2 regions of the Sediminicoccus rosea genome follow, and region 1 is predicted to be linked to the other one. Evidence: predicted binding sites of a transcription regulator. Region 1 holds the regulator's gene; the other holds the start of a gene.

What was found. The regulator HrcA, encoded in region 1, represses chaperone genes, less so after heat shock. The targets are predictions, from matches to a motif close to GTTNGCACTCNCNNNNNGNGAGTGCNAAC.
Region 2: a site for HrcA is predicted at 12,821-12,849, ahead of groES (co-chaperone GroES). Genes of this name have one in related genera too.

What each region holds. Positions count from the first base shown of each region.
Region 1 is NZ_CP137852.1:329,666-345,027, forward strand. Features, by position in the region: gene R9Z33_RS01575 (formate dehydrogenase subunit alpha) at 1-607, shown strand, start outside; gene fdh3B (formate dehydrogenase FDH3 subunit beta) at 620-1,216, shown strand; gene R9Z33_RS01585 (formate dehydrogenase subunit gamma) at 1,288-2,304, shown strand; gene R9Z33_RS01590 (hypothetical protein) at 2,408-3,127, shown strand; gene mobB (molybdopterin-guanine dinucleotide biosynthesis protein B) at 3,172-3,672, shown strand; gene R9Z33_RS01600 (molybdopterin molybdotransferase MoeA) at 3,676-4,923, shown strand; gene R9Z33_RS01605 (enoyl-CoA hydratase-related protein) at 4,954-5,706, shown strand; gene R9Z33_RS01610 (non-canonical purine NTP pyrophosphatase) at 5,812-6,411, opposite strand; gene rph (ribonuclease PH) at 6,408-7,124, opposite strand; gene hrcA (heat-inducible transcriptional repressor HrcA) at 7,266-8,342, shown strand; gene R9Z33_RS01625 (nucleotide exchange factor GrpE) at 8,374-8,925, shown strand; gene R9Z33_RS01630 (Bug family tripartite tricarboxylate transporter substrate binding protein) at 9,014-9,970, shown strand; gene R9Z33_RS01635 (type III PLP-dependent enzyme) at 10,002-11,132, opposite strand; gene R9Z33_RS01640 (hypothetical protein) at 11,570-11,710, shown strand; gene R9Z33_RS01645 (SDR family oxidoreductase) at 11,717-12,496, opposite strand; gene R9Z33_RS01650 (thiazole synthase) at 12,533-13,309, opposite strand; gene thiS (sulfur carrier protein ThiS) at 13,313-13,534, opposite strand; TPP riboswitch at 13,573-13,696, opposite strand; gene aroQ (type II 3-dehydroquinate dehydratase) at 13,803-14,258, shown strand; gene accB (acetyl-CoA carboxylase biotin carboxyl carrier protein) at 14,255-14,764, shown strand; gene accC (acetyl-CoA carboxylase biotin carboxylase subunit) at 14,962-15,362, shown strand, end outside.
Region 2 is NZ_CP137852.1:4,936,442-4,951,803, reverse strand. Features, by position in the region: gene R9Z33_RS23850 (DUF4011 domain-containing protein) at 1-2,666, shown strand, start outside; gene R9Z33_RS23845 (peroxiredoxin) at 2,787-3,362, shown strand; gene R9Z33_RS23840 (carboxymuconolactone decarboxylase family protein) at 3,510-4,040, shown strand; gene R9Z33_RS23835 (aldo/keto reductase) at 4,037-5,038, opposite strand; gene R9Z33_RS23830 (trimeric intracellular cation channel family protein) at 5,050-5,700, opposite strand; gene R9Z33_RS23825 (MFS transporter) at 5,700-6,917, opposite strand; gene tsaD (tRNA (adenosine(37)-N6)-threonylcarbamoyltransferase complex transferase subunit TsaD) at 6,980-8,026, opposite strand; gene hemC (hydroxymethylbilane synthase) at 8,052-9,056, shown strand; gene R9Z33_RS23810 (uroporphyrinogen-III synthase) at 9,058-9,759, shown strand; gene R9Z33_RS23805 (hypothetical protein) at 9,756-10,910, shown strand; gene R9Z33_RS23800 (heme biosynthesis HemY N-terminal domain-containing protein) at 10,910-12,160, shown strand; gene R9Z33_RS23795 (usg protein) at 12,342-12,614, opposite strand; gene groES (co-chaperone GroES) at 12,907-13,197, shown strand; gene groL (chaperonin GroEL) at 13,242-14,888, shown strand; gene R9Z33_RS23780 (cold-shock protein) at 15,214-15,362, shown strand, end outside.

The DNA.
Region 1 (15,362 bases):
CTTCGGCAATGGCAAGGCCCGCGCCAATGCGTGGAACCTGCCCGACCCGATCCCGGTCCATCGCGAGCCGATCTACACGCCGCGCAACGACCTGATCGCCCAGTATCCGACGCTCCCCGACCGGCGTGGCTTCCGCCTGCCGCATCTGGGCCAGTCGGTGCAGGCGCGCAGCCCGCAACTGGCGGCGGAATTCCCGATCATCCTCACCTCCGGCCGACTGGTGGAGTATGAGGGCGGCGGCGAGGAAACCCGCTCGAACAAGTGGCTGGCCGAGCTGCAGCAGGACATGTTCGTGGAGATCAACCCGCGCGACGCCGCGGCCCGCAACATCCGCGACGGCGGCTGGGTCTGGGTCATGGGCCCCGAGAGCAGCAGCCGCACCCGCGTGAAGGCGCTGGTGACGGAGCGCGTGGGCCCCGGCGTGGCCTTCATGCCCTTCCACTTCGCCGGCTGGTTCCAGGGCACGGACCAGCGCAGCAAGTACCCGCAGGGCACGGACCCGATCGTGCTCGGCGAGTCGGTGAACACGCTCACCAGCTACGGCTATGACCCGGTGACCTTCATGCAGGAAACCAAGGTCACCATCTGCCAGATCCGTGCGGCTTAAGGGAGAAACGACATGGCCCGCATGAAATTCCTCTGCGACGCGGATCGCTGCATCGAGTGCAACGCCTGCGTCACCGCCTGCAAGAACGAGCATGAGGTGCCCTGGGGCATCAACCGCCGCCGCGTCGTCACCATCAATGACGGCAAGCCCGGCGAGCGCTCGATCTCCATGGCCTGCATGCACTGCACCGACGCGCCCTGCGCGGCGGTGTGCCCGACCTCGTGCTTCTACACCACGGCCGATGCCGTGGTGCTGCACGACAAGGACACCTGCATCGGCTGCGGCTACTGCTTCTACGCCTGCCCCTTCGGCGCGCCGCAGTACCCCCGCGTGGGCAACTTCGGCGGCCGCGGCAAGATGGACAAGTGCACCTATTGCGCCGGCGGTCCGCAGCAGGACAACACGCGCGTGGAGTACACGCAGTACGGCAGCAACCGCCTGGCCGAAGGCAAGCTGCCGCTCTGCGCCGAGATGTGCTCCACCAAGGCGCTGCTCGCCGGCGATGGCGAGATGATCGCGACCATCTACCGTGAGCGCGTGCAGCGCCGCGGCTATGGCTCGGGCGCCTGGGGCTGGCGCACCGCCTATCGCGAGAACATCACCACCTGATCGGATACGGCCCCGGCGAGAGCCGGGGCCAAGTTTTTTCGAGGGAGGCGAAACCTCCCGGAGGAATGCACATGAAACGGCTCATTCTCGCACCCTTCCTGGTGCTGCTCCTGGCCTTCTCGACCGCCAGCCTCGCGCCGGCCTTCGCACAGAACGCGCCGACCCAGGCCGGCTCCGGCCGCGGCACGGTCAGCGCGGACGAGATGGAGATGCAGCGCCTGCTGCAGGGCGGCCGCGTCGAGGGTCGCACCTCGATCCCCGACCCGCGCTCGGAAGTCCTCATCCAGCCGCAGGGCAAGGCCTGGCGCGACTTCCACAACGTGACGCTGGCCTGGGTCGGCGGCATCGCGGTGGGCGGCATGGCGCTGATCCTGATCGCGTTCTACGCCACGCGCGGCCGCATCCGGATCGAGGGCGGGCCGGCCGGCCGCACCATCAGCCGCTTCAACATGCTGGAGCGCGCAAACCACTGGATGGTCGCCTCCTCCTTCATCGTGCTGGGCCTGACCGGCCTGAACCTGACCTTCGGCCGGCACATCCTGCTGCCGATCCTCGGCCCCTATACCTTCGCCGAGGTGTCGCTCTGGGGGAAGATCGCGCACAACTTCGTGGCCTTCCCCTTCACGCTCGGCATCGTCGTCATGCTGCTGCTCTGGGTGAAGGACAACATCCCGAACGGCCGTGACATCGAGTGGTTCAAGATGGGCGGTGGCCTGATCGGCAAGGGCCATCCGAAGGCCGGCCGCTTCAACGGCGGCCAGAAGATGGTGTTCTGGATCACCGTGCTGGGCGGCGGCATCGTCGCGGCCTCTGGCTACTTCCTGATCTTCCCCTTCTGGGGCGAGTTCGGCGTGGCCGACATGCAGCTGGCGCACATCATCCACTCCATCCTCTCGGTGCTGATGGTGGCGGCGATGATCGCACACATCTACATCGGCTCGGTCGGCATGGAAGGCGCCTTCGATGCCATGGGCTCGGGCGAGGTGGACCTGAACTGGGCCAAGGAGCACCACGGCCTCTGGGTCGAGCAGGAGATGGCCAAGGCTCGCCAGGTCGTGGCGCCCTCCGGCGTGAAGCCGGCGGAGTAAGGCCGGCGACCCCTTCGCGGGAGGGCGGTTCTGGGTTACAGGACCGCCATCTTTATCGGGGGTTCCCATGCGTCACATTCAACTTGCGGCCATCGCCCCGGCGATGGCCGTTTTCCTCTCCTTCGGCGCCGCCGCGCAGGACCGTTCGGCCTGGCGGCTCGACCTCGAATCCGGCGCGACCTTCCAGACCAAGAACCAGGTCCGCAACCCCGGCAACACCGGCACGCAGTTCAACATGAACGCGCTGCAGGGCGACCCGGTCTCGCCCTTCTTCCGCGCGACCCTCGCCTGGGACCCGTGGGAGCGGCATGGTTTCCTCGTCGCCTACCAGTATCTGCGCAATGAGGGCTCGGGTACGCTGCTGGGCCCCACCAACTTCGCCAACACCACCTTCGCGCCGGGCGTTCGCACCACGGGTGATTACCGCTTCGACACCTGGCGGGCGACCTATCGCTACACGCTGGTGCAGACGCCCGATTTCCGCCTGCGCGTCGGCCTCACCGGCCTGATCCGCGACGCCGAAATCCGGCTCAGCCAGAACGGGATCACGCGCAGCGATTCCAATGTCGGCTTCGTGCCGCTGCTGCATGCGAGCTTCGACTGGCGCGTGGCGCCGCGCCTCAGCCTGATGGGCGAGGTGGATGGGCTCGCCGCCTCCCAAGGCAGCGCGGTGGATCTCGGCCTGCGCGCCGGCTTCGACCTGACGCCGCAATGGCAGGCAACGCTCGGCTGGCGCATGCTGACCGGCGGCGTGGACAATGACACCACCTACAACTTCGCCACCTTCCAGACCATCACGGCGGGCGTGGCCTATCGGTTCTGACGCGCATGCTTGACGCGCCGCGCCTGGGGGTTTGAAAGGCCCCCATGCGCATCATCGGCCTCGCGGGATGGAGCGGCGCGGGCAAGACCACGCTCCTCACCCGGCTCATTCCGGAACTGCGGGGGCGCGGGCTTCGCGTCTCCACCCTCAAGCACGCGCACCACGCTTTCGACGTGGACCAGCCGGGCAAGGATTCCTTCGAGCATCGCGCGGCCGGCGCCTCACAGGTGCTGGTCGCCTCTGCGAAGCGCTGGGCGCTGATGACCGAACATCGCGACGCGCCGGAACCGGCCCTCGCGGAACTGCTCACGCATCTCTCCCCGGTGGACCTCGTCATCATCGAGGGCTTCAAGCGCGAGGCGCATCCGAAGATCGAGGTGCACCGCGCCGCCAACGGCAAGCCCTGGCTGCACCCGGAAGATCCGCGCATCGGCCTGGTGGCGAGCGATGTAGCCCCACCCCCGGGCGCCCCCGCCTGGGTGTCGCTGGACGACATCCCCGCCATCGCCGATGCCGCGCTGCGCCTCGCGGTGGACTATCGCTGAGCCATGGCGCAGCTCTCCGATGACTGCTTCGCCTTCGGGGGACCGCTGCTCACGGTGGAGCAGGCGCAGGCGCTGATCCTGGAGCGCGTGACGCCGCTGCCGGGCGCCGAGGAGGTTCCGCTGCGCGCGGCGCTGGGTCGCGTGCTCTCTGGCCCGTTGCGGGCGCAAACGCCGCTGCCGCCCTTCTTCAACTCGGCGGTGGATGGCTATGCCTTCCGCCATGCCGATCTCTCGCCCGATGGCGAGACGCGCCTGACGCTGGCCGGCCGCATCGCCGCCGGGCATTCCGGCGGCATGGTCGCCCCCGGCACCGCCGCCCGCATCTTCACCGGCGCGCCCATGCCCGAGGGCGCGGACACGGTGATGATGCAGGAGGATGCGCGGCTGGAGGGTGATGCGCTGCTGCTGCCGCCCGGCCTCAAGCCCGGCGCCAATGCCCGCCCCGCCGGCGAGGATGTGTCCCAGGGCAGCGAGGCCCTGCCCGAGGGCCGCCGCCTGCGCGCGCCCGAGCTCGGCCTTGCCGCGGCGCTCGGTTTCGCGACGCTGCCGGTGCGGCCGCTGCTGCGCGTGGGCGTCTTCTCCACCGGCGATGAGCTGGCCTCGCCCGGTGCCGCGCTCGGCCCGGCGCAGACCTTCGACAGCAACCGCTTCACGCTGATGGCCATGCTGGCGCGCCTGCCGGTGCAGGTGACAGACCTTGGCATCCTGCCCGACGACGCGGCCGAGACGGCGCGCGCGCTGCATGCCGCCGCCGCCACGCAGGACCTGCTGGTCACTTCCGGCGGCGTCTCGACCGGTGAGGAGGATCACGTCCGTGCCGCGATCGAGGGTGCGGGCAAGCTCGTCTTCTGGCGCCTCGCGGTGAAGCCGGGGCGGCCGGCGGCGATGGGCGTGGTGCAGGGCGTGCCCATGGTGGGTCTGCCGGGCAATCCTGTCGCGGCCGTCGTCACCTTCCTGCATCTGGTGCGGCCGCTGGCGCTGCGCCTCGCTGGTGCGGCGCCCGAGACGCTATTGCGCGTGCCGGCCGTCAGCGGCTTCGCCTATCGCAAGAAGCTGGGCCGCCGCGAATATGTGCGCGTGACGCTCGCGGAAACCGAGGCAGGTCTCGTCGCCCAAAAATTCCCGCGCGAGGGCGCGGGGCTGCTCACCTCGCTCACGCAGTCGGACGGCTTCGCGGAACTGCCCGAAAGCGTCACGGAACTGGCGCCCGGAGCCCCCATCCGCATCCTCCCCTTCGCCGCGATCTTCTGATCTAATTCCCCTCCGCAAAGGGGAAACGCGATGACCGACCATGTGCTGACCGAGCGCCACGGCGCCGTCATGACCATCCGCCTCAACCGGCCGGAGAAGAAGAACGCGCTGACGCGCGACATGTATCGCGGCATGGCGGCCGGGCTGCACGCCGCGGCCGCCGATGAAGCGGTGCATGTGGTGCTGTTGGCCGGCGGCGCGGATTTCACCGCGGGCAACGACATCGGCGACTTCGCCAAGGCCGGTGAGCGTGACCCGAAGGACCCCGGTGCCGCCTTCGATTTCCTCGAGGCGATCCTCGCCTTCCGGAAGCCCGTCGTCGCTGCCGTGCGCGGCAATGCGGTGGGCATCGGCACCACCATGCTGCTGCATTGCGACGTGGTGGTGGCCAGCGAGACGGCACGGCTCATGATGCCCTTCACGCGCCTCGCCCTCTGCCCCGAGGCCGGGTCCTCCCTGCTCATGCCCGCGCGCGTCGGCCCCGCCATCGCCAATTGGTGGCTGTTGGCGAGTGCGGGCTTCAGCGGCGCGGATGCGGCGGCTGCGGGCCTCGCCACGCGGGCCGTCGCGGATGACGAGGTGGAGGCGACGGCGGCGCAGATGGCCGCCACGCTGGCCGCGCTCCCGCCCGGCTCGGTGCAGGAATCCAAGCGCCTGATCCGCGCGCCGCACATGGAGGCGGTGAAGGCCGCGATGGCGGCCGAGCGTGTCAGCTTCGGCGAGCGGCTGCGCAGCCCGGAGGCGCAGGCGGCGTTTGCGGGATTCCTCAAGAAGGCGAGCTGAGGCCTTTGCGAGAGGGCGCTGCCCTCTCGCGCTCTCGCGCCGACAAACTCAGTTTCTTGGATCTTCTGTGTGATGAAGGTGCAGGAAACTCAAGTTTCCTGCCGGTCAGCCCAAACACCCTGCCGCCAGCGCGGCGAAGGCCCGCGCCCGGTGGCTATGCCGCGCCTTTTCCTCCGGCGTCATCTCGCCGAAGGTCAGCGCAGCGCCATCGGGCACGAACATCGGGTCATAGCCAAAGCCATTCCCGCCGCGCGGCGGCGCCACCCAATGCCCGGCGCAGATCCCCTCGAACGCCTCGCTGTGGCCATCGGGCCAGGCCAGCACCAGCACGGCGACGAAGGCGCAGCGGCGCCGCGCGCTGCGATCCTCCGCGGCGATGCGCGCCATGGCAGCGGCATAGTCGCGCGTGCCGTCCGGCTGCATGGCCCAATCCGCCGTATAGACGCCAGGCGAACCCCCAAGCGCGGCCACGGCCACGCCGCTGTCATCGGCCAGGGCCGGCAGGCCGGTGGCGTGCGTGGCGGCCAGCGCCTTGATCCTGGCATTCTCGATGAAGGTCGTGCCCGTCTCCGCCGGCTCCGGCAGGCCGAGCGCGCCAGCCGAGGCCAGCTCCAGGCCATGCGGGGCCAGCAGCGCGGAAAACTCGCGCAGCTTGCCCGCATTGTGGCTGGCAAGGACCAGCCGGCCCGGCGCCAGCTTCCTCACAGGCCGACGGCGACCTTCTGGGCGGCGACCAGCTGCGCCACGCCGTCCCGCGCCATGTCCAGCATCGCGAGGAACTGCGCCTCGCTGAAGGGCGCTCCCTCGGCCGTGGCCTGCACCTCGATCAGGTTGCCATTGCCGGCGAGCACGAAATTCGCATCCGCATCGGCCGTGCTGTCCTCGGCATAGTCGAGGTCGAGGATCGCCTCGCCGCCCGCGATGCCGCAGGAGATGGCGGCGACATGATCGGTCAGCGGGATGGCGCTGAGGATGTTGTTGCGCTTGGCATGCTGGAAGGCCAGGTGCAGCGCGACCCAGGCGCCGGTGATGGCCGCGCAGCGCGTGCCGGCATCGGCGTTGATCACGTCGCAATCCAGCGTGACGGTCATCTCACCCATCGCCTTGCGGTCGGTCACGGCGCGGAGCGAACGGCCGATCAGGCGCTGGATCTCCTGCGTGCGGCCGGATTGCTTGCCGCGGGCCGCCTCGCGGTCGCCGCGGGTATGGGTGGCGCGGGGCAGCATGCCGTATTCGGCCGTCACCCAGCCCAGGCCCTGGTTCCGCATGAAGGGCGGCACGCGCGCCTCCAGGCTCGCGGCGCAGAGCACCTCGGTGTTGCCCATGCGGATCAGGCAGGAGCCCTCCGCATGCTTGGCGATGCCGGTCTCGATGGAGATGGGGCGCAGGGCGTCGGGGGCGCGGCCGGATGGGCGCATGTTCGGGCAATCCTCAGGTTTCTGGGGCCGCAATAGGCAAAGCGCGGCCCGCTGACCAGGGGCCACCCTTTGGGGCACCCTTGGGGGGCCGCCCGGGAAAGGTTGACCAATGCCCCCCGGATAACCAAGCTATCGCCAGCGATGCACACCCCCATCAAGACACCCCTCTTCGCGGTGCCGAGTATCGCCACCAGCGCGTTGGACCCCCGCTCGACCGCCGTGCTGCGCGAGCTGGTGGAAGTCTATGTCGCGACGGGCGAGCCCGTGGGCAGCCGCACCCTCTCCCGCCGCCTGCCGCTGAACCTCTCGCCCGCCTCCATCCGCAACGTGATGGCCGATCTTGAGGAAGCGGGGCTGCTCTACGCGCCGCACACCAGCGCCGGCCGCCTGCCGACGCAGCAGGGGCTGCGCCTCTTCGTGGATGGCCTGCTGGAATTCGGCGACCTGGCCGAGGAGGAGCGCGCCGAGATCGCCGCCCGCTGCGCCGCGCATGGGCGCTCCCTGCAGGACACGTTGGCGGAAGCCGGGCAGATGCTCTCGGGCCTGGCCGGCGCCGCGGGCCTGGTCGTGGCGCCGAAGGGTGAGGCGCCGCTGCGCCATATCGAATTCGTGCCGCTCGGCCCCGGCCGCGCGCTGGTGGTGCTGGTGCAGGGCGATGGCCGCGTGGAGAACCGCGTGATCGAGGTGCCGCCCGGCCTGCCGCCTTCGGCGCTGGTGCAGGCGGGCAATTATCTCAACGCCCGCCTCTCCGACCGCACGCTGGACGAGACGCGCGCCAATGTGATGGCCGAGATCGCCGCCAACCGCACCGCGCTGGACGCGCTGACCACCCAGGTGGTGGAGGCGGGCATGGCGACCTGGGCGGGCGGTGGCAGCGGCTCGCTCATCCTGCGTGGCCAGGCGCGGCTGCTGGAGAACATGGAGAACCTGGCCCGCGTGCAGGAGATCCAGGCGCTGTTCGAGCGGCTGGAGGCGCAGGAGACCACGCTCAAGCTGCTGGAACTGGCCCAGCGGGGCGAGGGCGTGCAGATCTTCATCGGCGCCGAAAGCGGCATCTTCTCCACCGCGGGGCTTTCCGTGGTGGTCGCGCCCTTCCGCAACGCGCAGGAGAAGATCGTGGGCGCGATCGGCGTGATCGGGCCGTCCCGCATCAATTACGGCCGTGTGATCCCGGTGGTGGACTACACGGCCCGCGTCATCGGCCGGCTGCTGGGTTGATCCGGCGCCGCCACGCGCCTACCTCTGAGGCATGAGCGAACAACCCAACCCTTCCCCGGCCGAAGCCACGCCGGAGACCCCTGACGCGCCCCCGCCCGCCCCCACGCCGGAGGAGCGCATCGCCGCCCTCGAGGCCGAGCTGGCCGAGATGAAGGACCGTTGGCTGCGCGCCGAGGCCGAGGTCCAGAACGTCCGCAACCGCGGCAAGGACGAGGTGGAGAAGGCGCGCAACTACGCCGTGCAGAAATTCGCCACCGACATGACGGAAGTGGCGGAAAACCTGCGCCGCGGGCTCGATCTTCTGCCCAAGGCGGAGGAAGGCGAGGCCGAGATCATCGGCAAGATGCGCGGCGGCTTCGAGGGGGTGGAGCGCTTCCTGCTGCAGCGCCTCGAAACCCACGGCGTGCACCGCAAGCCGGCCGAGGGCCAGCCCTTCGACCCCGAGCTGCACCAGGCGATGAGCGAGGCCCCCGCGCCGGAAGGCGTGGAGCCCGGCACGGTGCTCCAGGCATGGACCAGCGCCTGGACGCTGAATGGCCGCCTGCTGAAGCCCGCCATGGTGGTGGTGGCCGGCAAGGGCTGATCCTGCCTCTGGCATGATTTTCGCTCCGCCGAGGGGTGCGGCGCCGGATTCTCCGGTTTCTGCCGCGCCTTTCAGCAGGAGTGAGCCCATGCCCCTGTCCCGCCGCCTCATCCTGGGCAGCGCGCTCGCCGCGCCTGTCACCCTCGCGGCGCAACCGGCCTGGCCCAGCCGCCCGGTGCGCGTGATCAATCCCTATTCCCCCGGCGGCACCACCGATGTGGTGATGCGCCTGATGAGCGAGCGGCTGGAGCGCGCCTTCGGCCAGCCCTTCGTGGTGGAGGCGCGGCCGGGCGCCGGCGGCTCGGTCGGCACGGCGCAGGCGGCGCAGGCCGCGCCCGATGGCCACACCCTGCTCATCACCAACACCGGGCCGCTGACGGTCGCACCCACGCTGATGGGCAATATCACCTATCGGCCGGAGAGCTTCACCTTCATCACCATGTTTGGCGGCGCGCCTATCGTCTGCGCGGTGCGTGCGCAAAGCCCCTACCAGACGATCCAGGACTATGCGGCCGCCGCCCGCGCGCGGCCCGAGGGCATCAGCTTCGGCAATTCCGGCGCCGGCTCCATCGGGCATCTCGCCGGCATGCTCTTCGAGCAGGCGGTGGGGGTCAGGCTGCTGCATGTGCCCTTCCGCGGCGCGCCCGAGGCGCAGGCGGCGGTGCTCTCGGGCGACGTGACCTCGCTCTGGGATACGATCGGCGCGCATGCGGGCTCGGTGCGGCAGGGCGCGCTGCGGGCGCTGGCCTTCACCAGCGCCGAGCGCATCGGGATCTTCCCGAATGTGCCCACGGTGCGGGAATCGGGCTTCCCATCCGTCGTGGCGAACAACTGGTTCCTGCTGGCCGGCCCCGCCGGCATCCCGCCGGCCATCGCCACGCGCATCAACGAAATCTGTCAGGCCGCGATGCAGGAGGCCGTGGTGCGCGAGCGCATGGACGCGCTGGGGCTCGCCTCGCTCGGCAACATGAGCGGGGCGCAGATGCAGGCCTTCGTGGTGGAGGAAACGGCACGCTGGGCGCCGGTGGCGCGGGCGGCTGGATGATGGGGGAGCGCTCGCGCGCTCCCCGTCTCGATCAGATGTAGTGCTCGGCCAGCGGCTCGAAGCCGTTGAACTTCTGGCTGGCATAGGTGGTGACGTAGGCGCCGGTGGCCAGAAGCTCCACGCGGTCACCGGCCGTCAGCGCCATCGGCAGCCGGTAGTTGCTCTTCTCGTAGAGCGTGTCCGTGCTGTCACAGGTCGGGCCCGCGATGGTCACGGGGCCGTCGCTGCCGCCGTCATGCGGCGTGCGGAAGGCGTACTTGATCGACTCGCCCTCGGTCTCCGCCAGGCCACCGAACCGGCCGATATCGAGATAGACCCAGCGCACCGGGTCATTCTCGGCCTTGCGGCTGACCAGCACGACCTCGCTCGAGACCACGCCCGCATCGGCCACCAGGAAGCGGCCGGGCTCGATCACGATCTCGGGGATCGCATTGCCGAAATGCTCGGCCATGGCGCCCATGATCGCGGAGCCGAAATCGTCGATCTCGGGCACTTCCGCCTTGTAGCGCACGGGGTAGCCACCGCCGAGATTGACCATGCGCACCTTCACGCCAGCATCGGCGAGGTCGGTGAAGAGCATGGCGACCTTGGCGATCGCGGCCTCATAGGCGGCGGTCTTGGTCTGCTGGCTGCCGACATGGAAGGAGAGGCCGAAGGCATCGAGCCCGAGCTGCCCCGCGCGGATCATCAGCGCGCGCGCCATCTCGACCTCGCAGCCGAACTTGCGGCTGAGCGGCCACTCGGCGCCGTCATTGCCGACCAGGATGCGGCAATAGACGCGGCTGCCCGGCGCGGAGCGCGCGAGCTTCTCCAGCTCCATCTCGCTGTCGAAGGCGAACATGCGCACGCCTGCCGCATAGGCGGCGGCGATGTCGCGCTCGCGCTTGATGGTGTTGCCGTAGGAGATGGAGTCCGGCGCGGCGCCCGAGGCGAGGCACATCTCGACCTCCTGGAAGGAGGCGGCGTCGAAGTAGGAGCCGAGGCCCACCAGCCGGTCGAGGATCGGCGCGGCAGGGTTGGCCTTCACGGCGTAGTAGATGCGCGCCAGCGGCATCGCCTGCCGGAGGCGGGCGAAATTATGCGCAACGCGGTCCACATCCAGCACGAGGCAGGGCGTGGCCGGCTGGTGATCCGCCAGGTAGCGAGCGACCTTGGGGGTCATCGCACGATACTCCACAAACATGTGGAACCGACCCCATCAGGGGTGGCCCCAGATTGACGAAACGGTCGAACGAACCAGCGACCAGAAAAAAACCGTGGCGTGAACCACGGGGTTGCCAGAACGCTTGACGTCGTTGCGTAAACCTTGCGCCGCGGTGGCAAGCCTTATTCAGGGGCTCAGCTCCGTGGGCCTGGGGCCAGAGGCACGTGCGTACTGCGTCTTGTGAGGCGCGATGTAGGGCCAGCGGCACCAGCATGCAAGCGGGAAATCCCGGATGGGCGAAGTTTTTTCGTGTCTCCCCCCGGGGGCGCCGGAAACCCCGCCGAAAGCCCCCCGGGGGGCCACGGGAAAATGCCGGAATCTCCCCCAGGGAGGCAGGAGTGTTTCCGGCGCGTGTCAGCATTGCACCCGGCGCATCGGGGCGGGCGGCCGATTCGGTGAGCGTCACCCAACTCGGATCGAGAGCTGGCCTCGACGAATCCGGCCGCAACGCGGCCGGCGCCGCCCAACTGACCTCACGGCCAGCACACCTGTCGCGCGGCGAAGCCAAGCGCGCGGAGCGCGCGCCCGGCGTCTGAGGGCTTTTACAAAGTCCCCGGGTAGGAGCCGCCGTCGAGCAGGATGCTCTGGCCCGTCGTGAAGCCCGCATGGACCGAGCACAGGAAGGCCGCGAAGGCGCCGAACTCCTCGGCCGTGCCCAGGCGGCCAGCCGGGATGCCTGCCACCGCCCGGCGCTCCAGCTCCGCCACATCGGCGCCGCCGCCTTTGGCAACCACCTCCCAATTGCCGCGCACGCGGTCCGTGTCGAAGGGGCCCGGCAGCAGGTGATTGATGGTCACGTTGTGCGCGGCCACCCGTCGCGCCAGCGAGGCCAGCGCCCCGGTCAGCCCGGCGCGGGCACCGTTGGAGAGCTCCAGCCGGCCGATCGGCATCTTCACCGAATAGCTGGTGATGTTCAGGATCCGGCCGAAACGCCGCGCCTGCATGGCCGGCAGCGCGGCGCGGATCAGCGCGATCGGCGTCAGCATGTTGGCCTCCACGGCGCGGCGCCAATCCTCCAACTCGAATTGCGAGAACTCGCCCTGCGGCGGCCCGCCGGCATTGGTGATGAGGATGTCGGGCTCGGGGCAGGCGGCGAAGAGGGCGGTGCGCCCGGCCTCGGTCGTCACATCGCCCTGCACGGTGGTGACGGAGATGCCGGTCTCGGCGCGGATGGCGGCGGCCGTGGCTTCCAGCGCCTCGCCGCCCCGCGCGGAGATGACGAGCGAGACGCCCTCGCGCGCGAGGGCAAAGGCGCAGCCGCGCCCAAGCCCCTTGGAGGCCGCGCAGACGACGGCGGTGCGGCCCTTGATGCCGAGATCCATGATGTTTCCCCCTGGGTTCAGGGGGATGAGGCTATCTCAGCGGATCAGCCCCGTCATGGGGCTGGAGGCATCGGCCTTGTAGTCGCGCGGCATGCGGCCCGCGAGGTGCGCGGCGCGGCCGGCGATGACGGCGTGCTTCATCGCCACCGCCATCTTCACCGGATCCTGCGCGTGGGCGATGGCGCTGTTCAGCAGCACCGCGTCGCAGCCGAGCTCCATGGCGAAGGCCGCCTCGCTCGCCGTGCCGATGCCGGCATCCACCAGGACCGGCACCTTGGCCGCCGCCTTGATGGCGCGGATCATGTAAGGATTCACGACGCCCATGCCCGAGCCGATGGGCGCGCCCAGCGGCATGATGGCGACGCAGCCCATCTCCTCCAGTCGCTTCGCGGCCACGGGGTCATCGGCGCAATAGACCATCACCTCGAAGCCATCGGCGATCAACGCCGCGGCCGCCTCGAAGGTCGCGGCCATGTCGGGGTAGAGGAAGGGCGGCGGGCCCAGCACCTCCAGCTTCACCAGGTTCCAGCCGCCCGCCTCGCGAGCCAAGCGCAGCGTGCGGACGGCGTCCTGTGCGGTGAAGCAGCCGGCGGTGTTGGGTAAGTAAGTGTAACGGTCCGGCGGCACGAAATCCTGCAGCATCGGCGCCGAGGGGTCGCTCAGATTCACCCGGCGGACGGCGACGGTGACGATCTCGGCGCCGCTGGCCGCGATGCTGTCCCGCGTCTCCTCGAGCGACTTGTAGCGCCCCGTGCCGACGATGAGGCGCGAGGTGAAGCGGCGCCCGGCGACTTCCCAGCTGTCTTCGGTCAATTCTCAGCCACCCCCGATGAAATGGACGATCTCGATGGCGTCGCCATCGGCCAGCGCCGTCGTCGCGTATTGGGAACGCGGCACGATCTCGAGGTTGCGCTCGACGGCGACCTTGCGCGCGGCGAGGCCGATTTCCGCCAGCAGATCCGCCACGGTCAGGCCGGCCGGCACGCTGCGCGCCTCGCCGTTCACGGTGAGCTTCAGGCGTTCAGCCAGCTCGGACATCGCACGCTCTCCCGCCAGGGGGGCCAGGCCGGCGTGGGAGGGGAACGGGTGCCCATCCCTTCGCCGGCATGACCCGGATCAGGTTCGAAGGGTCACCGCTGCCGCGCGGACTCTCAGCCCCGACCTTTGGTGTTTCCGGGCGGGGCTCCCCTTGGTCCAGGGCAATCTGGTTCCGCGCGGCCCCGGGGTCAATGACCGGGCCGCGCTTGCCGCTGCCGCATGCCCCATGCTAGCCCCGCCAATCCATTCCCTGTTTGACCGAACCGCCATGAACCTCATCGCCGTCTTCAACGGCCCGAACCTCAACATGCTGGGCACGCGCGAGCCGGAGAAATACGGCACGGCGACGCTCGACGATGTGGAGAATCTCTGCGCCGAGGCGGCGGAGGAGCTCGGGCTCGCGATTGATTTCCGGCAGTCCAACACGGAAGGGGAGCTGGTCTCCTGGATTCAGGAATGCCGCGGCCGCGCCGCGGGCATCGTGATCAACCCGGCCGGCTACACCACCACCTCGGTCGCCATCCTGGACGCGCTGCTGGCCGTCGGGCTGCCGGTGATCGAGGTCCATATCACCAATATTCACCGGCGCGAGGAGTTCCGGCAGCACAGCCTGGTCTCCAAGGCCGCCACCGGCGTGATCGCCGGCCTGGGCGTCGCGGGCTATGCCCTGGCGCTGCAGGCCATGGCCAATCTCGTCGGCGGAAACGAGGATGACGACGCATGACCAGCGGCATTCAGTTCGATGCGGAGGCGATCCGCAAGCTCGCCGAAATCCTCCGCGAGACGGACCTGACCGAGATCGAGCTCTCCGAGAAGGAATCGCGCATCCGGGTCGCGCGGATCATCCCGCCCGCGCCGGTGGCGCCCGCGCAGTATTACGCGGCGCCCTCCATGCCGATGCCCATGCAGATGCCGATGCCGATGGGCGCGCCCGCGCAGGCGGCGCCGGCCCCGGCCGTGCCCGCTGCCGACCCCGAGGCGATCGACCCCAAGCATCCGGGCCTGATCACCTCGCCCATGGTGGGTGTGGCCTATCTCTCGCCCGAGCCGGGGGCCGCGCCCTTCATCACGGTCGGCGCCAAGGTCAGCGCGGGGCAGACCGTGCTGCTGATCGAGGCGATGAAGACCTTCAACCAGATCAAGACCAGCCGCGCCGGCACGGTCACGCGCATCCTGGTGGAAGCCGGCACGCCCGTGGAATACGGCGAGCCGCTGGTGCTGGTGGAATAGGGCGATGCCCCCGCGCATGCGCGCGTTTCCAGGACCATTCGTGCCGGGTGCGGGCCATGACCGGGCCGCACCCGTTTTCCCAGAATCCGGCCGCAATGCGGCCGGCGCCGCCCAACCGGATGCTTGGCCCAGCGCGCCCGTCGCGCGGCGAAGCCAAGCCGGCGGAGCCGGCGCCCGGCGCCTGAGGGCATAAATCCATGCTCAAGAAAATCCTCATCGCCAATCGCGGCGAAATCGCGCTGCGCGTGCATCGCGCCTGCCAGGAGATGGGCATCCGCACCGTCGCCGTGCACAGCACCGCCGATGCCTCGGCCATGCATGTGCGCCTCGCCGATGAGAGCGTGTGCATCGGCCCGCCGCTGGCGCGCGACAGCTATCTGAATGTCGCGGCCATCCTCTCGGCGGCGGCGATCACCGGCGCGGATGCGATCCACCCGGGCTACGGCTTCCTCTCGGAGAATGCCCGCTTCGCGGAGATGGTGGAGGCGCATGGCCTCACCTTCATCGGCCCGACGGCGGACCACATCCACATGATGGGCGATAAGATCGCGGCCAAGGACGCGATGCGGAAGCTCAACGTGCCGCTGGTCCCCGGCTC
Region 2 (15,362 bases), 510 kb from region 1:
CGCGGCTCGCCGATCTGCGCCTGCTCGCCACGCCTGATCCGCGGTGGCTGCCCGGCGCGCTGGAGGTGCCCGGCCTTGCCGCCGCGCGTGAGGTCCTGGCGAAGCCCGGTGGCATGCTGGGCTTTCTCGATGGCGGGCGGCGCGCGGCGAAGGCGAGCCTGGCCGTGGCGCTGCGTGATCCGGAGGATGGGCCCGCACTTGACGCGCTGCTGACGGCGCAGGCGGCGAAGGCACGGCTCGGCGCCGGGCCGGATGCGGCCACGCTGGAGGCGCAGCTCGCCTGGATGGCGCGGCACGCCGCCGCCTTCGCCACGCCCGCCGTGACGGAGGCGCAGCGCGCGGCCCTCGCCGCCTGGGGGGTGATCCGCGATGCCACGGGCCTTGCCCCCGAGGCGAGTTTCGCCGCGACGGCCGAGCGCCTGGCGGCCATGGCGGCCGAGCCTGAGGCGCTCTCGCCCTGGCAGGCCTGGGCGCGGGCCGAGGCAATGGAGCCGAGCCTCGCGCCGCTCGCCGAAGCCCTGGCCAGCGGCGCCCTGCCGCCCGATGCTGCCGAGGGCGCGCTGGACTTCGCCATCCTGGAAGCGCTGCTGCGTATGGCCATGCGCGAGCATCCCGGACTCGCCGCCTTTGATGGTGCGGCCGCGGATCGCTGGGTGCTGGATTTCCGCGCGGCCGATGCGGCGCGCGTGCGGCTCGCGCGCGCCGAGGCCGCCGCCATTCATGCGGCGCGCGTCGAGGCGCTGCGGAACGGGGAAGAGGCCGCGAGCCTCGCCTTCCTGCGCGGCGAGTTCGAGCGCAAGCGCGGCCATGCGCCCTTGCGCACGCTGCTCTCCCGCGCCGCGCCGCTGGTGCGAAAGGCCAAGCCCATCCTCATGCTCAGCCCGCTGAGCGTCGCGCAATTCCTGGCCAATCCGCATCACGCGACGCAGCCGGGCTTTCCCCTCTTCGACCTGCTGGTGATGGACGAGGCGAGCCAGATCGAGCCGGTGGATGCGCTGGGCGCCATCGCGCGCGCGAAGCAGGTGGTGGTGGTGGGCGATGACAAGCAGATGCCGCCCACCCGCTTCTTCCAGCGCATGACGGAAGAAGTGGAGGAGGACGCGCCCGAGGAGGAGACGGCGCTGGCGGCGCGCGACGTGGAGAGCATCCTCGGCCTCGCCAATGCGCGCGGAATCCCGAACGCCATGCTGCGCTGGCACTACCGCAGCCGGCATGAGAGCCTGATCGCGACCAGCAACGCGGAATTCTATGGCAACCGCCTGCTGGTCCTGCCCTCGCCGCGCCCGCGCAGCCCTTCGCTGGGCCTTTCGCTGGTGCGCGTGGAGGGGAGATTCCAGGGCAGCGCCAATGTGGTGGAAGCGCGCGCGGTGGCCGAGGCGGTGCTGCGCCACGCGCGCGAGACGCCGGGCGATACGCTGGGCGTGGCCGCCTTTTCCGTCACGCAGCGCGACGCCATCGCCGAGGCGGTGGAGGCGCTGCGGCGCGAGAGCCCGGAGACCGAAGCCTTCTTCACCGCCCATCCGGCCGAGCCCTTCTTCGTGAAGAACCTCGAGAACGTGCAGGGCGACGAGCGCGACAGCATCATGATCAGCGTGGGCTATGGCCGCGGCGGCGATGGCAAGCTCGCCATGCGCTTCGGCCCGCTCTCCAATGAGGGCGGCGAGCGGCGGCTGAACGTGCTCATCACCCGCGCCAAGAAGCGCTGCATCGTCTTCTCCGGCATCGGCGCCGAGGAAGTGGATCTGGAGCGCGCCAAGGGCCGCGGCGTGGCCGCGCTCAAGACCTTCCTCGATTTCGCCGCGGGCGGCGCCAGCCTGCGCGTGGCCGCGCGCGAGGGCTCGGCCATCGCCGGCCTGATCGGCGAGCTCATCGGGCAGTCGGGGCGCGAGGCGGTGCCGCGCGTGGGGCTTTCGGGGCTCTTCCTCGATGTCGCGGCGCGCGGGCCGCAGGGCTTCGACCTTGGCGTGGAGGTGGATGGCGCCGATTGGTCCGGCCTGCGCTGCGCGCGGGACCGCGATCGCGGGCGGCAGATGGCGCTGGAGGGCATGGGCTGGTCGCTGACGCGCAGCTGGTCGCTCGACTGGCTGAACCAGCCCGAGGCCGCCGCGGCAAAGCTGCGCCCGGCGCTGGGCCTCGCTGCGCCCGTGGCGGCGCCGGTCACCGCCGCGCGCCTCGCGCCGGCCTATGTCGAGGCGACGCTGGACAAGCCGCCCGCCAACCGCGCCGAACTGGCCGGGCTGATCGCGGCCATCGTGGCGACCGAGGCGCCGGTGCATGGCGATTCCATCCAGGAACGCCTGCGCCTGCTGCTCGGCCCCGCCGCGCCCGACGCCAAGGGCTTCCCCGGCGCGTTGAACGAGGCGCGGCTGCTGCACGGAATCACCGAGGCGTCAGGCTTCTGGTTCCCGGAGGAGCGCGGCCTCGTGATCGCGCGGGACCGCTCCGCCGCCGCCGCCCATCTGCGCCGCCCAGCCATGATCCATGCCGAGGAGGTGGCGGCCGCCGCGCGCCTGGTGCTGGAGCTGGACCCGCAGGCCGATGAGGAGGAGCTGGCCCAGGGCCTCGCGCGGCTGCTGGGCCTCGACCCCTCGGCGGTGCCGGCGCTGGCGGCGCGTGTCGCGATTTTGGTCGGTTCGGGTCAACTGGTGCTCATGCGGGGGGCATGATCGCCTTCCTCGATCAAAAAATCCAAAACAATTCATTGGAAAAGTCATGCTGCGCCGCAATATATCGAGGCGAGGCCGGAACGACCGGCCTGTGACCACATTCGCGCAGGAGATACCCCCATGCTGACCGTCGGCGACAAGTTCCCGAGCTTCGACCTCACCGCCGTGCAGGGCGGCCCCGAGGGCCTGAAGGGCCCGGGCAAGTCCTTCATCCAGGTCACCGACCAGAGCGATGCCGGCAAGTGGAAGGTCGTCTTTTTCTGGCCGAAGGACTTCACCTTCATCTGCCCGACCGAAATCGCCGCCTTCGGCAAGCTCCAGGGCGAGTTCAACGACCGTGACGCGGTGATCTACGGCGTCTCGACCGACAGCGAGTTCGTGCACCTCAACTGGCGCGTCCACAATGCCGACATCAAGGACCTCCCCTTCCCGATGCTGGCCGATGTGAAGCGTGAGCTGAGCACGGCGCTGGGCGTTCTCGACAAGGCCGCCGGCGTGCCGCTGCGCGTGACCTTCATCGTGGACCCCGAGGGCACGATCATGCACGTCTCGGTGAACGGCCTGAATGTCGGCCGGAACCCGCAGGAGACGCTGCGCATCCTCGACGCGCTGCAGACGGACGAGCTCTGCCCCTGCAACTGGACCAAGGGCGAAGAGGCCCTGAAGCCGGAAGAGCTCTTCGCCAAGGCGGCCTGAGTGATCTGTCGCTTGCCGCGGTAGCCGCCACACCAGCCCTATCGCGGCCAGCAAAAGGGGGGGCATGCAGCCCCCCTTTGGACCCCCCGATCGCTGCGCGACGGGGGCATTCCTTTCCCACAATCTGACCTGTTTGGAGCCCGCGTGATGTCGCTGGAAGCCCTGCGCAATGCCCTCCCCGAATACGCCAAGGACCAGAAGCTGAACCTCGGTTCGCTCGCGGCCGAACCCTCGCTCACCGTGCAGCAGCGCGCCGGCACCTTCATCGTCTCCGCCCTGGCCAGCCGCAACGCCACGGTGACGCGCGCCATCCTCGCCGAATTCGGCCCGCAGCTGAGCGCCGAGGCGCTCGCCGCCGCCAAGGGCGCGGCCTCCATCATGGGCATGAACAACATCTACTACCGCTTCACCCACCTGGTGGGCGGCGACTACCCCTCGATGCCGGCGAAGCTCCGCATGAACATCATGGCGAAGCCCGGCGTGGAGAAGGCGGATTTCGAGCTCTGGTCGCTCGCGGTGTCCGCCATCAATGGCTGCGGCATGTGCATGGAGAGCCATGAGAAGGTGGTGAAGCATGCCGGCCTGACCAGCGAGCAGGTGCAGGCCGCGGTCCGCATCGCCTCCGTCGTCCATGCGGCGGCGGTGACGATCGAAGCCGAGGAAGCGGCGGCGGCTTAAGCCGGCCGCCCCTCGATGCGATAGGCCGGGTCATTGTAGCCCGGCGTCGCGGCATGGCCCGGCGTGACCAGGCCGCTGATCACCGCCTCGTCCTCCGCCGTCCAGGGGCAGTCGAGGGCGGCGATGTAGTCGGCCAGTTGCGCCTCGGTACGCGGGCCGACGATGGCCCCGGTGATGATCGGATTCTTCAGCACCCATTGGATGGCGAGATGCGCGGAGGCCACGCCGCGCGCCGCCGCGTGCCGCGCCAGCTTCTGCGCCATGGCGATGGAGGCCGGGTGCCATTCCGCCTCCAGCATGCGCTTGTCGCCGCGGCCTGCACGGCTGTCCGGCGCGGGCGGCGCGTCGGGGTCGTATTTCGCGGTCAGCACGCCGCGCGCCAGCGGGCTGTAGGGGAAGACGCCCAGGCCGTAATGCGCCGAGACCGGCAGCACCTCCACCTCCGCCATGCGGTTCAGCGCGTGATAGAGTGGCTGGTTCACCATCGGCCGGTCCACGCCCAGCCGGTCGCAGGCCTCGCAGAGCGCCGCGATGCGCCAGGCCCGGAAATTGGAGAGGCCGAAGGCGCGGATCTTGCCCGCGCGGATCAGATCGCCCAGCGCCGCCACCGTCACCTCCAGCGGCGTGTCATGGTCCTCGCGGTGCAGGTAGAGGATGTCGATGTGATCGGTGCCGAGGCGCTTCAGGCTGCCCTCCACCGCGCGCATCATCCAGGCGCGGGAGAGGCCCTTTTCATTCGCGCCCGGGCCCATCGCATTGCCGAGCTTGGTTGCCAGCACCCAGTCATTCCGCGTGCCGGCCAGCGCCTGGCCCACCACCTCCTCCGAGGCGCCGCGCGAATAGACATCCGCCGTGTCGAGAAAGTTGAAGCCGGCCTCCTTGGCGGTAGCGATCATCCGGGCGCTGGTCGCGGCATCGGCCGGGCCGCCGAACATCATGGTTCCCAGGCAGAGCCGGCTGACGCGCATCCCGCTGCGGCCGAGCACACGATATTCCATGGCGTTTCCCTTCACCTGTCGGCTTCAGGATAGTCCCGGCCCGGACGCGCGCGATACCCCGGCAGGCTCCAGCCATAGCGCAGCGCGGCCGCGCGGATCAGGAAGCAGGTGAGCACGCCGGCCATGAAGGCGGGCTCGCGCCAGATGCCTTCCAGCCGCAGCAGGATGAAGACCGTGGCGCCGGCCGCTGCGGCCGTGACGTAGATCTCCTTCCGGAGGATGAGCGGGATCTCGTTGCAGATCACGTCGCGCGCGATGCCGCCGAAGGTCGCGGTGATGACGCCGAGGATGACCGCCGCCCAGGCATGCGCGCCCGCCAGCAGCGCGATCTCGGCGCCCAGCACGGCATAGATGGAAAGCCCCACCGCATCGGCCCAGAGCAGCGCGCGAAAGCGGTTCTGCACCAGATGCGCGATGAAGAAGACGAGGATCGCCGCCACCACCGCCACGGCGACGAGTTCCGGCGCCTTCAGCCAGGCGACGGGCGTGCGGCCCAGCAGCAGGTCCCGCAGCGTGCCGCCGCCGAAGCCGGTGACGACGGCGATGAGGATGAAGCCCACCGCATCCATCTGCTTGCGCGAGGCGACCAGCGCGCCCGAGATGGCGAAGACCGCGATGGCCGCGTGGTCGATCCAGTACAGCCAGGCGTCGAAGGCGGGCACTATTCGGCCGGCTGCACGCGCGGGGCGGCCACCGGCGCCATCGCCCGCGCGCTGCCGGCGCAGAGCAGCGAGAGCACGAGCAGGCTGGCCACCACCGGCAGCACAAGCCAGGTCAGGCCGAAATCGATCAGCAGCCCCATGGGCACCGGCATGAGCGCGGAGCCGAGCGGCAGGCCGGCGCTGACGAAGCCGAAGACCTTGCCGATCTCGCCGGGCGGGCAGGCTTCCTTCAGCATCACGTCGCGCGGCGTGCGCGAGGAGCCGAGGCAGAGGCCGGCCACCAGCGCCACCGGCGCCAGCAGCCATTCCGCCATGGGCAGGAAGCCGAGCGAGAGGATCAGGCCGGCGGCGCAGAGCGTCAGCACGCTGACGAAGCCGAGCAGGTTTCCGCCCTTCTTGTCGGCCCACCAGCCGCCCACCAGCGTGCCCCCCGTGGCACCCGCCATGTACCCGGTCAGCGCCAGCGAGGCGACGGCGATGGGCGTGCCCCAGAGCTTGCCCAGCACGGTGATGAGGAAGGCCGTCATGCCCGAGCCCGCCATGGCGGAGAGCAGGAAGAAGGCGAAGAAGGCGAGGATGGGCTTGCTGGTGAGCAGCCTGACGCCGCCCTCCTTCTTGGCCCCGCGTGCCTTGGGCTGGTCGCTCAGGATGCGCGACTGCCAGAGGATCAGGCCGACGACAGGCACGCCGAGCAGCCCGACCAGCAGCAACGCGCCGCGCCAATCCATCACCAGCAGCAGCAGCGCCACGACCGGGGGGGCGAGCGCGAAGCCGAGATTGCCGGTGAAGGTGTGCAGCGCGAAGGCGCGGCCCACGAATTCCTTGCGGATGGAGCCGGCGAGGATGGCGTAGTCCGCCGGATGGATCACCGAATTGCCGATGCCCGAGAGCACGGCCAGCACCAGGATCAGCCGGAAATCCTGCACGAAGGCCATGGCGCTGATGGAAAGCGCCATGAGCAGCGTGCCGCCCACCAGGAAGCGCCGCGCGCCATACTTGTCCACCAGGAAGCCCACGGGGGTCTGCAGCAGCGCCGTCGTGCCACTCATCAGCGCGAGCGAGGCGCCGAGCATCGCGAAGGAGACGTCGAATTCCGCGCGCCAGAGCAGGAAGATCGGCGGCAGGCAGAGCATGTAGAAGTGGCTGAGGAAGTGGCCCGTGCCGATCAGGGCGCAGATCTGATAGTCGCGGCGGGCGGAGAGGGTGGCTTCGCTCATCGGCGGAAACTGAGCGCGGCGGCGGGCCCCGTCAATGTGGCGCGTCAGGGTTTACGGCCATTTCATGCCTGGGGCGCAGGGGCCGGTGGCGCCAGATCGCCGAGCGGCCAGCGCGGGCGCGGGGCGAGGCCCAGGGCGTCCCGCTGCCCGGCGCGCAGCCGCTCCAGCCCGGCCCAGGCCACCATCACGGCGTTGTCGCCGCAGAGGCGCAGCGGCGGTGCCAGCAGGGGCAGGGGCGTGGCCTCGGCCAGCGCCGCGCGCACCGCCTGGTTGGCGGCGACCCCGCCTGCCACCACCAGCGCCGTCGCCTCGGGCAGCATCGCGGCGGCGTGGCGGGCGCGGTCGGCCAGCACGGCGGCCACCGCGGCCTGGAAGCTCGCCGCGATGTCCTCGCGCCGGTAGCCCTTGCCGACGGCCTGGGCGACCGCGGTCTTGAGGCCGGAGAAGGAGAAGTCGCAGCCCGGCCGGCGCAGCAGCGGGCGGGGCAGGGGCACGGCGCCGGCATCGCCGCCGGCCGCCAGCCGCTCCAGATGCGCGCCGCCGGGCCAGGGCAGGCCGAGCAGCTTGGCCGCCTTGTCGAAGGCCTCGCCCACCGCATCGTCCAGCGTGGTGCCGAGGCGGCGGTAGCGGCCGATCCCCTCCACCGCCACGCATTGGCAATGCCCGCCGGAGACCAGGATCAGCAGGAAGGGGTATGCGGGCGGCGTCTCGAACAGCCCGGGCATCCGCGCCGTCAGCGCATGCGCCTCCAGGTGGTTCACGCCGAGGAAGGGAATGCCCGCGCCCAGCGCCAGGCCCTTGCCCAGGCTGGCGCCGACGATGAGGCCGCCGATCAGCCCCGGCCCCGAGGTCGCCGCCACGGCGCCGAGGTCGCGCGGCGTGAGGCCCGCCTCCGCCAGCACGCCCTGCACCATGCCCGCGAGGCGCTGGAGATGCGCGCGGGCGGCGATTTCGGGCACCACGCCGCCGAAGCGCGCATGCTCGGCCGATTGGGTGAAGACCGCCTCGGCGAGGATTTGTCCGGTCCCATCCAGGAGGGCGGCGGCGGTCTCGTCGCAGCTGCTCTCGATTCCGAGGATCGGCAATGCATCAGGGCGGGTTTCGTTCATCACTCCCGCCCTATATGACGCGCCGATGTCTTCCGCCACGTCCGCCCCTCCCGCTCCCCAAGCGGCCAAGCACTCCCGCATGCGCGCCCTGCCGCTGCGCGTGGGCACGCGTGCCTCGCCGCTCGCGCTCTGGCAGACGCGGCACTTCCTCGAGATCATCACCGGCTTCTGTCCGGTGCTGCGCGGCGTGAACGCCTTCGAGGAGCACGCGATCGCGACCACGGGGGATCTGGTGCAGAACCGTCGCCTGGCGGAGATCGGCGGCAAGGGCCTCTTCGCCAAGGAGATCCATGAGGCGCTGCTGGACCGCCGGGTGGATTTCGCGGTGCATTCCCTGAAGGACCTGGAGACCGAGATGCCCGCCGGCATCGTTCTGGCCTGCACCCTGCGGCGCGAGGATGCGCGGGATGCGCTGGTGCTGGGCCCCGGCTGCGGCACGCCGGATCCGGCCGACCCCTATGCCTGCCTCCCCGCGGGCGCCGTGGTCGGCTCTTCCTCGCTGCGGCGGCAGTCGCAATTGCTGGCCGCGCGGCCGGACCTGAAGGTTGTGACCCTGCGCGGCAACGTCCAGACGCGGCTCGACCGCGTGGCGCGCGGCGAGGTGACGGCCACGCTTCTGGCGCTGGCCGGCCTGCGCCGCCTGGGGCTGGAGGATCGCGCGGCGGTGGTGCTGCCGCCCGAGGCGATGGTGCCGGCCGCCGGCCAGGGCATCGTCGGCATCACCACCCGCGCCGACGATGTCGAACTGCGCGAATTGCTCTCCGGCATCGAGGATCGCGAGGCGGCCGCCGTCTCCAAGGCCGAGCGCGCGCTGCTGGCGGCGCTGGACGGCTCCTGCCGCACGCCGATCGGCGGGCATGCGCGGCTGCTGCCGGATGGCACGCTGCGGCTGACCGGGCTGGTGGCGCGCGAGGATGGCAGCTTCCTGCTCAAGCGCGAGATCGAGGGCGCGGCGGAGGATGCGGCGCGGCTCGGCACCACGCTCGGCGAGGAATTGCGGGCGGACAGCCCGGCCGACATCTTCGGCTGAGATGACCGGGCACGTCCCCCGGGGCGTTCTCGTCACCCGGCCCGAGCCGGGCGCGGCCGAGACCGCCAGCCGCCTCGCTGCCCTGGGCTTCACGCCAGTCCTCGCGCCGGCGCTGCTGCTGACCCCCCGCCCGCTCGCCCCACCGGCCCATGCCCAGGCCCTGCTGCTGACCAGCCGCGCCGCCGCGCGTGCGCTCATCCCCTGGCCCATCCCCGTGCTGGCCGTCGGCGCCGCGACGGCGGAGGCGGCGCGCGCGGCGGGCTTCGCCGATGTGCGGGCGGCCGGCGGCGATGCGGCGGCGCTGGCGGAACTCTGCGCCGCGACGCTGCGCCCGGCGGAGGGCCCGCTGCTGCTGGCGGTGGGCGCGGCCTATTCGCTCGACCTCACGGCCCTGCTGCGGGCGCGGGGTTTCCGCGTGATCCGCCGCGTCGTCTATGCGGCGCGCGAGGCGCCTTCGCTGCCGGAGGCGGCGCGCGATGCCATCGCGGCCGGTCAGGTGTCACACGCCATGTTCTTCTCCCCGCGCAGCGCCGCGTGTAGCGTGGCGCTGCTCGCGGGCACCGGGCTTGGCGCGGCGCTCCAGGGCATCGAGGCGCTGGCCATCAGCCCGCGCGTGGCGGCGGCGCTGGAGACGGTGCGCTGGCGACGCATCCGCGTGGCGCGGCGGCCCGACCAGGACCATCTCTTGGAGTTGCTCCCATGACCCGCAAGCTCGATCCCGCCTGGGTGGCACTGCTGGGGGCGGGGCTGCTGCTGGTGCTGGCCATCCTCTGGTTGCTCGGCGGCCGCACGCCCCCCGCGCGCACGGATGCCCGCGTGGCGATGGCTGAGGCTGCCATTCAGCAACTCGCCGCGCGGCCCGTGGTGGAGCCGGTCGCCCTGGAAGCCGCACTGACCCGCCTGGCCGCCGCCGAGGCGACCATCCGCCTGCTCAGCGACCGTCCGGCGGGCGACCCGGTGGCGCTCGCCGCGCTGGAGCGGCAGGTCATGGCCAATCGCACGGCGGGCGAGGCCGCCCTGCAGGAGCGCATCGCCGCGCTGCAGACGGCGCTCGGCCAGCGCATCACCGAGGCGGCGGCAGCGGTGGAGGCGGCGGGTACCGCGCGGCTCGACCAGCGCGCGGCGGCGCTGGATGCGGCCGTCACGGGCCGCATGGCCGATGCTACGGCGCGGCGGGAGGCGGCGGAGCAGGCGCTCACCGCGCGCGTGGCGCATCTCGACCAGGCGCGCCTGGCGGGCGAGGCGAGCCTCGGCCAGCGCGTGACCAATCTGGAGACCGGGCTGTTGCAGCGGCTGGCCGCGCTGGAGGCGCTGGTCGCCCAGCGCGTGGCCGCGATCGAGGCGCTGGCGGCGCAACGCCTTGCCCCCGTCGAGCAGGCCCTGCAGCGTCTCTCCGCCGCCGAGGCACGGACCGAGCGGCTGGCGGCCATTGATGCCCTGCGCGCGCTGCTCGATGCCGGGCAGCCCCTGGCGCCGGCGCTGGCCCGGCTCGGCCAGCCCGCGCCGCCCGCCCTCGCGCGCTTCGCCACCAGCCCGCCACCGACCGAACCGGCGCTGCGCCTCGGTTTCGAGGAGGCGCTGCGCCAGGCGCGCGCCGCCGCGCAGGAGGGGACGCTGCCGCGGCTGAACAGCCTGCTCACCATCCGCCGGGGCGAGGAGGTGGTCTGGGGCGACGCGACCGAGGCCAATGTGGAACGCGCCCGGCGCGCGCTGGAGGCGGGCGATGTGGAGGGTGCGCTCGGGCATCTCGGCCGCCTGCCCGAGCCGCTGCGCCAGGGCATGCGCGCCTGGCTGGAGGAGGCCCAGGCCCTCGCCCAGGCGCGCTTCGCCCTGCGCGCCCTGGCCGGCGGCTGATGCGGCTGGTCCTCAAGCTGCTGCTGGTCCTGCTGGCGGGCTTCGCCGGCGTGATGGCGCTGATGGATCTCGGCGGCAGCGTCGAGATCCGCCATGGCGACCTCTGGATCGGGCTGCCGCTGGCCGCTGGCATCCTGGCCGCGGCGCTGGGCTTCCTGCTGCTGCACGCGCTGCTGCGCCTGTGGTCCTGGCTGCTGGCCTGGCCAGCGCGGCGCCGGCTGCGCCTGGAGCGGCAGCACCGGGCCGAGGGCGAATTGGCGCTGACCCGCGCCCTGGTGGCGCTGGCCGCCGGCCGGGCGGAGGCCGCGCGCATCGAGGTGACGCGCGCCCGCCGCCTGATGGGGGACAGCCCGCAGCTCCTGCTGCTGGCCGCCGAGGCCGCCCGCGCCGAGGGGGACGAGGCCGCCGCCACCGAGGCCTTCGAGGCCCTGGCGGCACAGCCCGAGGCACGCTTCCTGGGGCTGCGCGGCCTGCTGCGGCAAGCCGAGGCGCGGGGCGATTGGGACGCCGCGCGCGAGATTGCGGCCGAGGCGCAATCGGCCGAGCCCAGCGCCGAATGGCTGCGCGCCGAGCGTTCGGAGGTGGCGCGGCGCCGGCAGGATTGGGGCGAGGCGCTGGCATTCTCGGGCGCCGACGGGCCCCGCGCGGCGCTCAGCCTGGCGGCCGCCCTGCAGGAGAAGGACCCACTCCGCGCGGCCGAACTGGAGCGCCAGGCCTTCCTGGCCGAGCCGGGCTTCGCGCCGGGCGTGATCGCCCATGCCAGCCGGCTGCTGGACACCGGGCACCCGCGCCGGGCGCGCGGCGTGCTGCAGCAGGGCTGGAACGCCGCGCCGCATCCCGGCATCGCGGAATTGCTGCTGGGCCTGGACACGGACCGCATCCGCCGGGTGCGGCTGGTGGAGGAATTGACCCGCCACACCCCGGCCCATCCGGAGAGCCGGCTGTTGCGTGCGCGCATCGCCTTCGAGGCCGGGCTGACTGGCCGGGCGCGGCATGAGCTGAACCTCTGGCGCGAGACCGGCCAGGCCGACCGGCGCTGCTACGCCCTGCTGGGCGAGGTGGAGCGCGCCGAGCACGGGCCGGATGCGGCGCGCGAGCGCGAGGCGGGCTGGCTGCGCGAGGCGGCGGCCGCGCCGGTCGAGCCGGTCTGGCGCTGCGGGCATTGCGGGGCGGAGCATTCGGCGTGGAAGCCGCTTTGTGGGGCCTGCGGGACGGCGGGTGCGATCACCTGGAGCGGGGCCGCCCGCTAAGCCCCCAAGCTCGCCGAACACATCAGGTCAGGCCGAACCCTGACGAATCCGGCCGCACCGCGGCCGGCGCCGCCCAACTGCCCGTGCGGCCAAGCGCACCCGTCGCGCGGCGAAGCCAAGCGGCCGGAGGCCGCGCCCGGCGTCTGAGGGCGTCAAAAACTTCGCCCGGCGCTTGAGGGCATTAATGCAACAAAAACACCCCGTTCGCGTATTTCAGGTCCGCCGGGCGGATCAGCGCCGCGCTCGCGACTCGAACGGAATGCAGCGGCCCCTCGATCTCGCGCTTCCAGAAGTCGAGGAAGCGGGTGAGTTCGGGGAAACTCGGGGCCAGGTCGTGCTTTTGCCAGATGAAGGTCTGCAGGACGCCCGGGTGGTCGGGCATGTGGTAGAGGATTTCCGCGGTGGTGAGCCTCCAGTCCTTCTGGCGGACCATCGGGGAGAGTACATCCAGCATCAAGCAGCCTCCTTCGGGGTCGTTTTCCAACCCGCGGGACCGGCTGATCCTCCTGCCGGCCCGTCCGACGGGCTGGTCACGTCATGAGGCTGACATGATCGGAAGCGGCTTCGCCAGAAAAATCTTCTGTTGATTCAGCGGATTAGCACTCGCACTCAGAGAGTGCTGCCATCTGTCTTGACTCTGCCTGAGGCCAAGCCTAAGTCGCTGGCACTCCTCGCCAGTGAGTGCCAACAGGCGCCGCACGCGGGGAGGTTCCCATAGCCTGACTCATCAGGAGGAAAGAACCGACATGAAGTTCCGCCCCTTGCACGACCGCGTTCTCGTTCGCCGTATCACGGCCGAGGAAAAGACCGCGGGCGGCATCATCATCCCCGACACCGCCAAGGAGAAGCCGCAGGAAGGTGAAGTCCTGGCCGTCGGCGCCGGCACCGTGAATGAAGAGGGCAAGGTCCGCCCGCTCGACGTGAAGGCGGGTGACCGCATCCTGTTCGGCAAGTGGTCCGGCACCGAGGTGAAGGTCAACGGCGAAGAGCTGCTGATCATGAAGGAATCCGACGTGATGGGCATCGTCGAGGCCTAAAGGCCCGAACGACCATCGCTTTCAACCCCATATGAGGTGATCAAATGGCTGCCAAAGACGTGAAGTTCGGCGCTTCCGCGCGCGAGAAGATGATTCGTGGCGTGGACATCCTGGCCGATGCCGTGAAGGTGACGCTGGGCCCCAAGGGCCGCAACGTGGTGATCGACAAGTCCTTCGGTGCGCCCCGCATCACGAAGGACGGCGTGACCGTCGCGAAGGAAATCGAGCTCGCCGACAAGTTCGAGAACATGGGCGCCCAGATGGTGCGCGAAGTGGCCTCGAAGACCAACGACACCGCCGGTGACGGCACGACGACCGCGACGGTGCTGGCCCAGGCCATCGTCCGCGAGGGCGCCAAGGCTGTCGCCGCCGGCATGAACCCGATGGACCTCAAGCGCGGCATCGACAAGGCCGTGGCCCAGGTCGTCTCGGAGCTCGAGGCCAAGACCAAGAAGATCACCACCTCCGCCGAGGTCGCCCAGGTCGGTACGCTTTCCGCCAATGGCGAGAAGGAAATCGGCGAGATGATCGCCTCCGCCATGGAGCGCGTCGGCAATGAGGGCGTGATCACGGTCGAGGAAGCCAAGAGCATCCAGACCGAGCTCGACGTCGTCGAGGGCATGCAGTTCGACCGCGGCTATGTCTCCCCGTACTTCATCACGAATGCGGAGAAGATGATCGCGGAGATGGATCAGCCCTACATCCTGATCTTCGAGAAGAAGCTCTCCCAGCTCCAGCCGATGCTGCCGCTGCTCGAGGCCGTGGTGCAGAGCGGCCGTCCGCTCGTCATCATCGCCGAGGACGTGGAAGGCGAGGCCCTGGCCACGCTGGTGGTCAACAAGCTGCGTGGCGGCCTGAAGATCGCCGCCGTGAAGGCGCCGGGCTTCGGTGATCGCCGCAAGGCGATGCTCGAGGACATCGCGATCCTGACCGGCGGCCAGCTGATCAGCGAGGACCTCGGCATCAAGCTCGAGACCGTCACGCTGGCGATGCTGGGCAAGGCCAAGACCATCCGCATCGAGAAGGAGAACACCACGATCGTGGATGGTGCCGGCTCGAAGGACGAGATCAACGGCCGCTGCGAGCAGATCAAGGCGCAGATCGAGGAGACCACCTCGGACTACGACCGCGAGAAGCTGCAGGAGCGCCTGGCGAAGCTCGCCGGTGGCGTGGCCGTCATCCGCGTCGGTGGCAGCACCGAAGTGGAAGTGAAGGAGCGCAAGGACCGCGTGGACGACGCGCTGCACGCGACGCGCGCCGCCGTTCAGGAAGGCATCGTTCCGGGTGGTGGCACCGCGCTGCTGCGCGCCTCGACCAACCTGGGCAGCCTCAAGGGCCTGAACAGCGACGAGCAGGTCGGCATCGAGATCGTCCGCAAGGCGATCCAGGCGCCGGTCAAGCAGATCGCCACCAACGCCGGCAAGGACGGCGCGGTGATCGCGGGTGAAGTGCTCCGCTCGGGCGAGTGGACCTTCGGCTACGACGCGCAGCTCGACGAGTACAAGGACCTGGTGGCCGCCGGCATCATCGACCCGACCAAGGTCGTGCGCACGGCGCTGCAGGATGCGGCCTCGGTCGCCTCGCTGCTGATCACCACGGAAGCCATGGTGGCCGAGCGTCCGGCGAAGGCCGCGGCGCCCGCCGGTGGCCCCGGTGGCGGCATGGGCGGCATGGGCGACATGGACTTCTAAGTCCAGGTCACCTCGGTTCGCGTAACGGGAGGGGCGGTCCGCAAGGGCCGCCCTTTCTTTTTGCGCGCCACGCGTCCGGTGCATGGCAGAAGGCCTGCCGGTTTTGTTTGACTTCCCCCGGCCGATCTGCGCTTGTGCTCCCACCTTCGTCTTGCCGTGCCGACCCCAGAAGCTCTCTTCAGACCCGCTGGATGTGTACCCGCCGGACATCGCGTGCCCCTGCCGGGAAAGGTGTGGGCGTGAAGCGCATGTCCTGCGAAGTCCGGCTGGAGTGGGTGATAATGCGCCGGAGATTCCCGCGCGCATGCTTTTGGAGAATAAGCGGATGGCTTCTGGCACCGTGAAGTGGTTCAACGCGACCAAGGGTTACGGCTTCATCTCGCCGGCCGGTGGTGGCTCCGATGTGTTCGTGCACATCACGGCGGTTCAGGCCGCCGGCCTGCAGGGCCTCAAGGATGGCCAGCAGATTTCCTA